Regions from separate parts of the Fictibacillus sp. 7GRE50 genome, predicted to be linked through region 2. Evidence: predicted binding sites of a transcription regulator. Region 2 holds the regulator's gene; the other holds the start of a gene.
The links. The regulator Rex, encoded in region 2, represses fermentation and respiration genes when NADH is low (regulators of the CRP and FNR family bind a similar motif). The targets are predictions, from matches to a motif close to TTGTGAAATATTTCACAA.
Positions count from the first base shown of each region.

Region 1: the regulator Rex is predicted to act here: its motif matches at 2,136-2,153, upstream of qoxA (cytochrome aa3 quinol oxidase subunit II).

Region 1 is NZ_JACZDW010000005.1:31,030-35,132, reverse strand. It holds gene IHV12_RS18705 (hypothetical protein) at 1-94, opposite strand, end outside; gene IHV12_RS18700 (L-cystine transporter) at 471-1,823, shown strand; gene qoxA (cytochrome aa3 quinol oxidase subunit II) at 2,232-3,212, shown strand; gene qoxB (cytochrome aa3 quinol oxidase subunit I) at 3,231-4,103, shown strand, end outside.
Region 2 is NZ_JACZDW010000012.1:8,773-12,875, reverse strand. It holds gene tatC (twin-arginine translocase subunit TatC) at 198-980, opposite strand; gene IHV12_RS21880 (twin-arginine translocase TatA/TatE family subunit) at 993-1,175, opposite strand; gene IHV12_RS21875 (redox-sensing transcriptional repressor Rex) at 1,194-1,829, opposite strand; gene moaC (cyclic pyranopterin monophosphate synthase MoaC) at 1,875-2,378, opposite strand; gene IHV12_RS21865 (ABC-F family ATP-binding cassette domain-containing protein) at 2,762-4,103, shown strand, end outside.

The DNA of each region.
Region 1 (4,103 bases), on a different contig from region 2:
CAGACTTTTCAACCAGGCGATTTTGAAGGGTGTTATCAGGAAACCTTCCTGGATGACCTTGCTTTTTATGTTCAAACGATTTTCCGCGTGCCATATTTTTCACTCCTCATCTCTTTAGAGAATATTTTGCCCATGAAGAGGTGTGTTTATGAATGAAATAAAGCACGCGAAGATATTACATTTAGCACCAAGTCATAAGAATTTGTTACAAAAACAAGCATATCTTAGTTTTAAGTTGAATATATCTGAATCACAACTAAATATTTCACCTGTGACTAAAGCATAAACACACTAATGACTCGCTTACTTTTATTAAAGCTTGTCATTTTTTGTTTGAGGAGGTGGCTGCTAAAAATATCCTGCTCGTAATCCCTACTTGACAGATAGGTTTTATTGTATTAATTTAATTTAGTTAACTAAAGGGGGGCTTGTAGGTGACTACTGGTTTAGTTTTATCGAATATTGCAATTATGCTTATACTATTGGGTGTTTTGTATTACATGCAAAAAAAGCACGTTTCTTTCTCTAAGCGTGTTTTTACGGGGCTCGGTCTAGGGATTTTGTTCGGACTTGGACTTCAGTACGGATATGGAGCAGACTCTGAGGTTGCTGCTAAATCGACTGACTGGTTCAATCTAGTCGGTGGCGGTTATGTAACGTTCTTAAAAATGATCGTTGTACCACTTGTATTTATTTCAATCCTTTCAGCGTTTACGCGTCTGAACTTAAAAGGAAATATCGGAAAACTTAGTGGATTGATTATCGGTATATTAATAGGTACAACTGCAATTGCAGCTGTTGTCGGAATTGCAACTTCAACGATTTTTGATCTCGAGGCGGTGCAAATCGAGCAAGGAGATGCAGAAACGGCTCGTGGTGAGCAGATGGAAGGTACGTTTGCAGAGGTAAAAGATCTGACGCTTCCACAACAGGTTCTTTCATTATTACCTGCTAACCCATTCTTAGATTTCACAGGAGCTCGTCCGACTTCGACAATCGCTGTAGTTATCTTTGCTGCATTCCTGGGCGTTGCTTATTTAGGGGTAAAACGTAAGCAAGAGGAGCATGCAGAGCTTTTTGCTAAGATTGTTGATGCGTTTTATGCGGTTATCATGCGAGTAGTAACGTTGATTCTGCGTCTAACTCCGTATGGGGTTCTCGCGCTCATGACAAAAACAGTTGCACTGAGTGATATGGATGCAATCGCAAAGCTAGGTAAGTTCGTTATTGCTTCATATGTAGCTTTGTTAATCATGTTCGGCATTCACTTATTGCTTTTAACATTTGCAGGATTAAATCCGATTACTTATATGAAAAAATCTTTCCCGGTACTATCCTTTGCTTTCACTTCTCGTACGAGTGCAGGAGCACTTCCGTTAAATATTCGTACGCAAAAGAGCATGGGTGTGCCTGACGGAATCGCAAACTTCTCAGGTTCATTCGGTCTTTCGATCGGACAAAACGGATGTGCTGGAATTTATCCAGCGATGCTAGCCGTTATGATCGCTCCGACAGTTGGAATCGATCCGTTGTCTCCATCGTTCTTGTTGACGCTTGTAGTAGTCGTAGCACTAAGTTCGTTCGGTGTAGCAGGTGTTGGTGGTGGAGCAACGTTCGCGGCCATACTTGTACTTTCCGCAATGGATCTTCCTATCGCTTTAGCAGGATTATTGATCTCAGTTGAGCCATTAATCGACATGGGTCGTACCGCTGTTAACGTAAGTGGTTCGATGACATCAGGGTTATTAACAAGTAAGGTGCAAAATCAGCTTGATACAAATGTTTACAATGACACCGAAAATCAAGTTGAAGTAAGTGCATAAGATATAAAAAATGAGCGATCTTGTCTATATGGGCAAGGTCGTTTTTTATTTGAAAAATTTACATAGGCAGGTGTACGTTGGTGGGATTTAGGGTAAAAAGTAAAAACTGAACTTTTAAAAAGCTCATGATTCTTTACCAATGAAAGAAGTCTCTTCCAAAATCGTGAACATTCTATGTCAAAACTGTGATAAAGTTGTGAGCTTTATTTGAAGTAATCGTGACATTTGTTGTGGATAGAGTCACATTTATTAGGATTCTGGTACTATGAAAGCAAAGGTTTTTGTCATTTAAATTTTTGCCTATGTTTTACATTGTGATTTAATTCACAATGCTCTATAATCACTCTTGGTTCGTTTTTTATTAGGCAAAAGTAAATGCTTGTAAATAGAGAAAGGAAGGTGGACCTGGTGATGCGACGGTTGAAGCCGTTTTTTACATTCGGGTTATTGATGGCCGTATTTATGCTTAGCGGCTGCAGCGATATGATTGTTTTAGATCCAAAAGGACCTGTAGGAGCAGAACAGAGGGATCTGATCATGTATTCCATCTGGTTTATGTTATTTATCCTACTAGTTGTTTACGCACTTACTGCTTTTATTGTTTATAAATATCGTGATCGCAAAAACCATAAAGGCTATGATCCAGATAATGAAGGAAGTCATCTTCTTGAAGCGATTTGGGTAATCATTCCTATTATCATTGTTATTGCATTATCGATCCCAACGGTTAAGAGTATTTACTATTTAGAAGGGCCTCCAGAGGAGTCTAAAGATCAAAAACCATTGGTGATCCATGCTACATCTGTAAACTGGAAATGGATGTTTTCTTATCCAGAGCAAAATATTGAAACAGTTAACTATCTTCACATTCCTGAAGATCGTCCTGTTTTGTTCAAGCTTACTTCTGCCGATTCGATGGCATCGTTCTGGGTACCTCAGTTAGGCGGTCAGAAATATGCGATGGCTGGCATGGAGACAGAGCTTTATCTGCAAGCTGACGAGCAAGGCACGTATGAAGGACGTAACTCCAACTTCACAGGTGAAGGATTCACTAATCATACGTTCGATGTGATGGCTATGTCTAATGCAGAGTTTGAAAAATGGGCGAGTGAAACCAAGGCTGATGCTCCAGAACTTACAAAGGGGCAGTATGACAAGCTAATGCTTCCTGGTCACGTGAAAGAAATGACATTCTCTTCTACTCACTTAGATTGGGTAGACCATGCTACAAACGCTGAATACGCGTTAGATGCTCGCGACCGCTTAGGTTATGAAGAGAAGATTCCACACTCAAGAGCAGCGAAGGAAGAAAAGAAAAAGCGTGAAGAAGAGATGAAGAAGCTGGAAGAATCAGAATCAGAGTCTCATGGGGATTCTCATGCCCATTAACAGAGGAGGCATTTCAATATGAAATGGGATGAATTTTTCGTAACAGGCGACCCGATGATATATGGTGCTGACGCATCCATCGTATTAACGATGGTGGGTATCCTGTTCTATCTTACTAAATATAAAAAGTGGAAATGGTTGTGGGACGAATGGCTTACAACGGTTGACCATAAAAAGCTTGGTATCATGTATATTGTTGCTGCTGTATTGATGCTGTTCCGCGGTGGGGTAGATGCCCTCTTAATGCGTACACAGCTAGCGGTTCCAGAGGCTAAGTTCCTCGACTCACAGCATTATAACGAAATCTTTACAACACACGGTACGATCATGATTATCTTCATGGCGATGCCGTTCTTGATCGGTTTGATTAACGTCGTTGTTCCATTGCAAATCGGAGCGCGTGACGTAGCTTATCCATATTTAAACGCAGTTAGTTTCTGGACGTTCTTTATTGGTGCGATGTTGTTCAACATCTCATTCGTTATTGGTGGATCTCCATCAGCAGGTTGGACGAGTTACATGCCGCTTGCGAGTAACGAGCTCAGTCCAGGACCTGGACAGAACTACTATCTGCTCGGTCTGCAGATCGCAGGTATTGGTACGCTTTTAACGGGTATTAACTTCTTAGTTACGATTCTTAAGATGCGTGCACCGGGAATGACATTGTTCCGTATGCCGATGTTCACTTGGTCTTCACTAGTAACAATGGTAATCATTATTTTCGCTTTCCCGATTCTTACAGTTGCACTAGCACTTATGACGTTTGACCGTTTATTCGGCAGCCATTTCTTTACTCTGCAAGGTGCTGGAATGGATATGCTTTGGGCGAACCTTTTCTGGCTATGGGGTCACCCAGAGGTATATATTGTAATCCTACCGGCATTCGGTATG
Region 2 (4,103 bases):
CCACTTCAAACGATGCTTACTGTCGACTTTTAAGAAAATACTGTCCACTTCTTGAGTTTTACTGTCCACTTTCGATGAAATACTGTCCACTTTTACAAATTTACTGTCCACTTACCCATTTTTACTGTCCACTCTCAATCACTGCACATTAACAACCACACAAAAAAGAGGATTCCCCACGTGGAGTCATCCTCTTTTTAATCATGATAAATAGCTTCTGTCTGTGCTTCTCGTTCTTTTACGAGTGCTTCGACTTCAGCTTTCATGCGTTTTTTATAAGCTGCCTTTGAAATGATGATGCTGATTTCGTATAACAAGATCAGCGGGAACGTAACCATTAAGTGAGACAGCAGCTCTGGCGGTGTAATCAATCCCGCTACTACTAAAATTCCAAAGTAGGCTACTTTTCGTATGCTCTTGAGGAGATCAGGTGTTACGATTCCGAGTCGAGTCAGAAACATGATCAAGACCGGGAACTGGAACAACAGTCCGAACGGCAGTGTGATGTTGAATAGGAATGAGAAGTATTCCTGAATTCCGTATTCGCCTTCTACACTAAGTGCCACGGCGACATTTCCCATGAAGCTGACAACGAAAGGGAAAAGAATAAAGTACGAAAATGCGAGTCCCGTTAAGAAGAGCATGAATGCGATCGGGATGTACATGAGCGTTACTTTTCGTTCGTTCTCATAAAGCCCCGGGCTGATGAATGCCCAGAGTTGGTACAACACCACTGGTGCGGATAGGACGAGGCCGATAAAGAAGGCAAACGTCATGTACACGTTCAGTGGATCGGTTAGATGAAAAGCGTTCATCTGAATGTTCTTTGCAATTGGATCACTTTGCAGATATACAATCACGGGCTTGGCTAAGAAAAATCCAGCGATCAAGAATACGAAGAAAGCTAGGATCGCCCACATGATGCGCTTTCGTAATTCGCCAATGTGACCGTATAGCGACATATTTTTTTCAGAGGTCATAGACAAACATCCTTACTTCTTCAGTTGTTCGCGTTCCTTTTTGCTGTCATCTTCTTCGTCCATCATGCCTTTTGTTGCATTCTTGAACTCGCGAAGCGTTTTACCTGCTGCTTTTCCTAGCTCAGGCAGCTTTTTCGGTCCAAACATAACAAGAGCTGCAAGTCCGATTACCGCGATACTTCCTGGTCCTAACATAACGATTACCTCCTTGGTTTAAGAATAGTTCTTCATAAAATAAACAAGTGATTGCAATTCAACAGCTAAATCGATGTGATGAACACGAATCTCTGGTGAGACGGTCAATCGTGCGGGTGTGAAGTTCAAGATGCCTGTTACACCTGCGCGCTCTAACTGATCTGCGATCGGTTGAGCCGCTCCGACTGGAACAGTCAAGATCGCAACATCAATACCTCGGTTCTTCAGCTCTTGCTCGATGTCTTCTGTGTGATAAATCGGAACTCCAGCAATTTCGCTGCCGATTTTAGCCTGGTCTACATCAAATGCGACTTCTATTTTGGTATTGTTATTTTTGGTGAAATTGTAATGTAAAAAGGCAGTGCCTAAGTTACCTACTCCGATTAACGCTACGGTAGTCGTTTCATCCTGGTTCAACGTTTTTGCGAAGAACGACAGCAGATAATTAACATTGTAGCCATAACCCTTTTTGCCTAATGCGCCGAAATAAGAAAAATCTCTGCGGATCGTCGCAGAATCTACTTTAACGGCTTCGCTTAATTCAGCAGAAGACACCCTTTGTTTACCGGAAGATGATAAGTTTTTCAAAAAACGATAATACAAGGGCAGCCGTTTTGCTGTTGCGTGTGGTATTTTTAACTGATCTTGATTCATATTTGGAGCCCTCCAAGTGTAGAAAGCTTATCTATTCCTATTGTATCATATTTTGTCAGGGCTTGAAGAACGTAGAAAGTCCCCATTCTTGCCTCCTGTTTTTGAGTGGAGGTATGTAGGCCCGATCACCATTCCCTTATCCGCTGCTTTACACATATCATAGACGGTTAACGCTGCTGCAGAAGCCGCTGTTAACGCCTCCATCTCAACACCGGTGCTGCCTTTCGTTTTCACTTCGACTTGAATGTTTAATTTATACATGCTGTCCGCCAATTCATCCCATGAAAAAGACAGATCAACGCCAGTCAGTGATAACGGGTGACACATCGGAATCCAGTCAGAGGTCTTTTTGGCAGCCATGATTCCAGCGATCTGTGCGACGGCTAGAACGTCCCCTTTTTTAAATCCGTTTTCTTTGATCTTAAGGAAGACTTCTTCAGAAACCGTTACCCCGCTTACCGCTACGGCTGTTCGGTGAGATGTTTCTTTTTCCGAAATATCAACCATGCGCGCACGGCCTTCTTCGTTAAAATGGGTAAACTCTGTCATAAAACCCCTCCTCATGATGAATATACACGAAACCGCTTTTATTGTCGTTAAGATTTTACTTGTAATTATTGCAAAATGTTGAACATTCCCTTTGTTGGCGCGAATCTCCAAACTACGCTACACTACTAGTTAGACAGGGTTATTTGTATTAAGGCTGATACATGATTGTTGAAAGTAGTTGATTTCCGCTCCAGGTGCTTCGCTTTCCGCGGGGCAGGCGGTGAGCCACATTCGTACGTTTCACGTATAAGTGTCTCACCTGCCCACCTGTCCCGCAGGAGTCTCGCACCTTGCACTCCAATCAACTTTACAATTAAGCAATAATTCCAATCATTTTAGGAAGCCATATAATAAAACCACCCGTTTTCAGAGGTGAAATTACAATGATTATTTTACAAGTTCAGGACGTTACGAAGTCTTTTGGCGCGGACGTTATTTTATCGAATATAAAACTAGAGGTTCAAAAGGGCGAGCGGATTGCGCTTGTTGGGCGGAACGGTGCGGGTAAATCTACGCTGCTTCGGGTGATTACTGGTGAGTATTCCTATGATTCTGGTCATGTCATGATTCCAAAAGACGTGAAGACTGGTTATCTTGCACAAGATGCGGGGCTAGATTCGGATGAATCGATCTGGAATGAGATGCTCTCTGTGTTTGACGACCTTCGTAAAAAAGAGAAAAAGCTGCGTGAGATGGAAGCGCGCATGGGCGATTCAGAAGTGATTGCGAATGAAGCAGAGTATGAGCGTCTCTTAAAAGACTATGATGCGCTGCAAGTTACATTTAAAGACGAAGGCGGCTATCAATATGAAGCGGAAATTCGTACGGTGCTTCATGGCTTTCAGTTTGCCGATTTTGATCGCGATACGAAGATCAACACATTAAGTGGCGGGCAAAAAACGAGACTCGCACTCGCGAAGCTTCTTTTAACAAAACCCGATCTACTTATTCTCGATGAGCCGACAAACCATTTAGACATCAAAACATTAACGTGGCTCGAGCAATATTTGCAGAGTTATCCCGGCGGCATCTTGATCGTCTCCCATGACCGGTATTTCCTCGATAAGATCGTAACGACCGTTTATGAGGTTTCGAGAAAACGATCGTACCGTTTCACAGGTAACTATTCTAGCTATCTAGAGCAAAAAGCGGAGCGCTTCGCTCAAGAGATGAAAGAGTTTGAGAAGCAGCAGGATCAAGTTGCGAAGTTAGAAGATTTTATTCAGCGTAATATCGTGCGTGCTTCAACTACGAAACGTGCACAAAGTCGACGCAAACAGTTAGAGAAGATGGAATTGAAAGAGCGTCCCGCTGGCGCAGAAAAGTCTGCTAGCTTTTCTTTTGAGATTGAGAGACAAAGCGGGAACGATGTGCTGAAGCTTGAGAACGTAAGCACGGGGTATGAAGACGGTGAACCGTTATTTAAGAACGTATCGGTAGCGGTTAACCGTCAGGACAGCGTCGCAATCGTTGGACCAAACGGAATCGGGAAATCAACTTTATTAAAAGTGATACGTAAACAGCTACCGCTCATATCGGGCGATATACATTACGGTAGCGGACTCATGATTTCTCACTATGATCAGGAACAAGCGGATCTGCATTCACGCAAGACCTTGTTAAACGAGCTATGGGATGACTATCCGGAAAAAACGGAAAAAGAGATTCGTTCGATTCTCGGACAGTTCCTGTTTAGCGGTGACGATGTACTGAAGCTTGTAACAG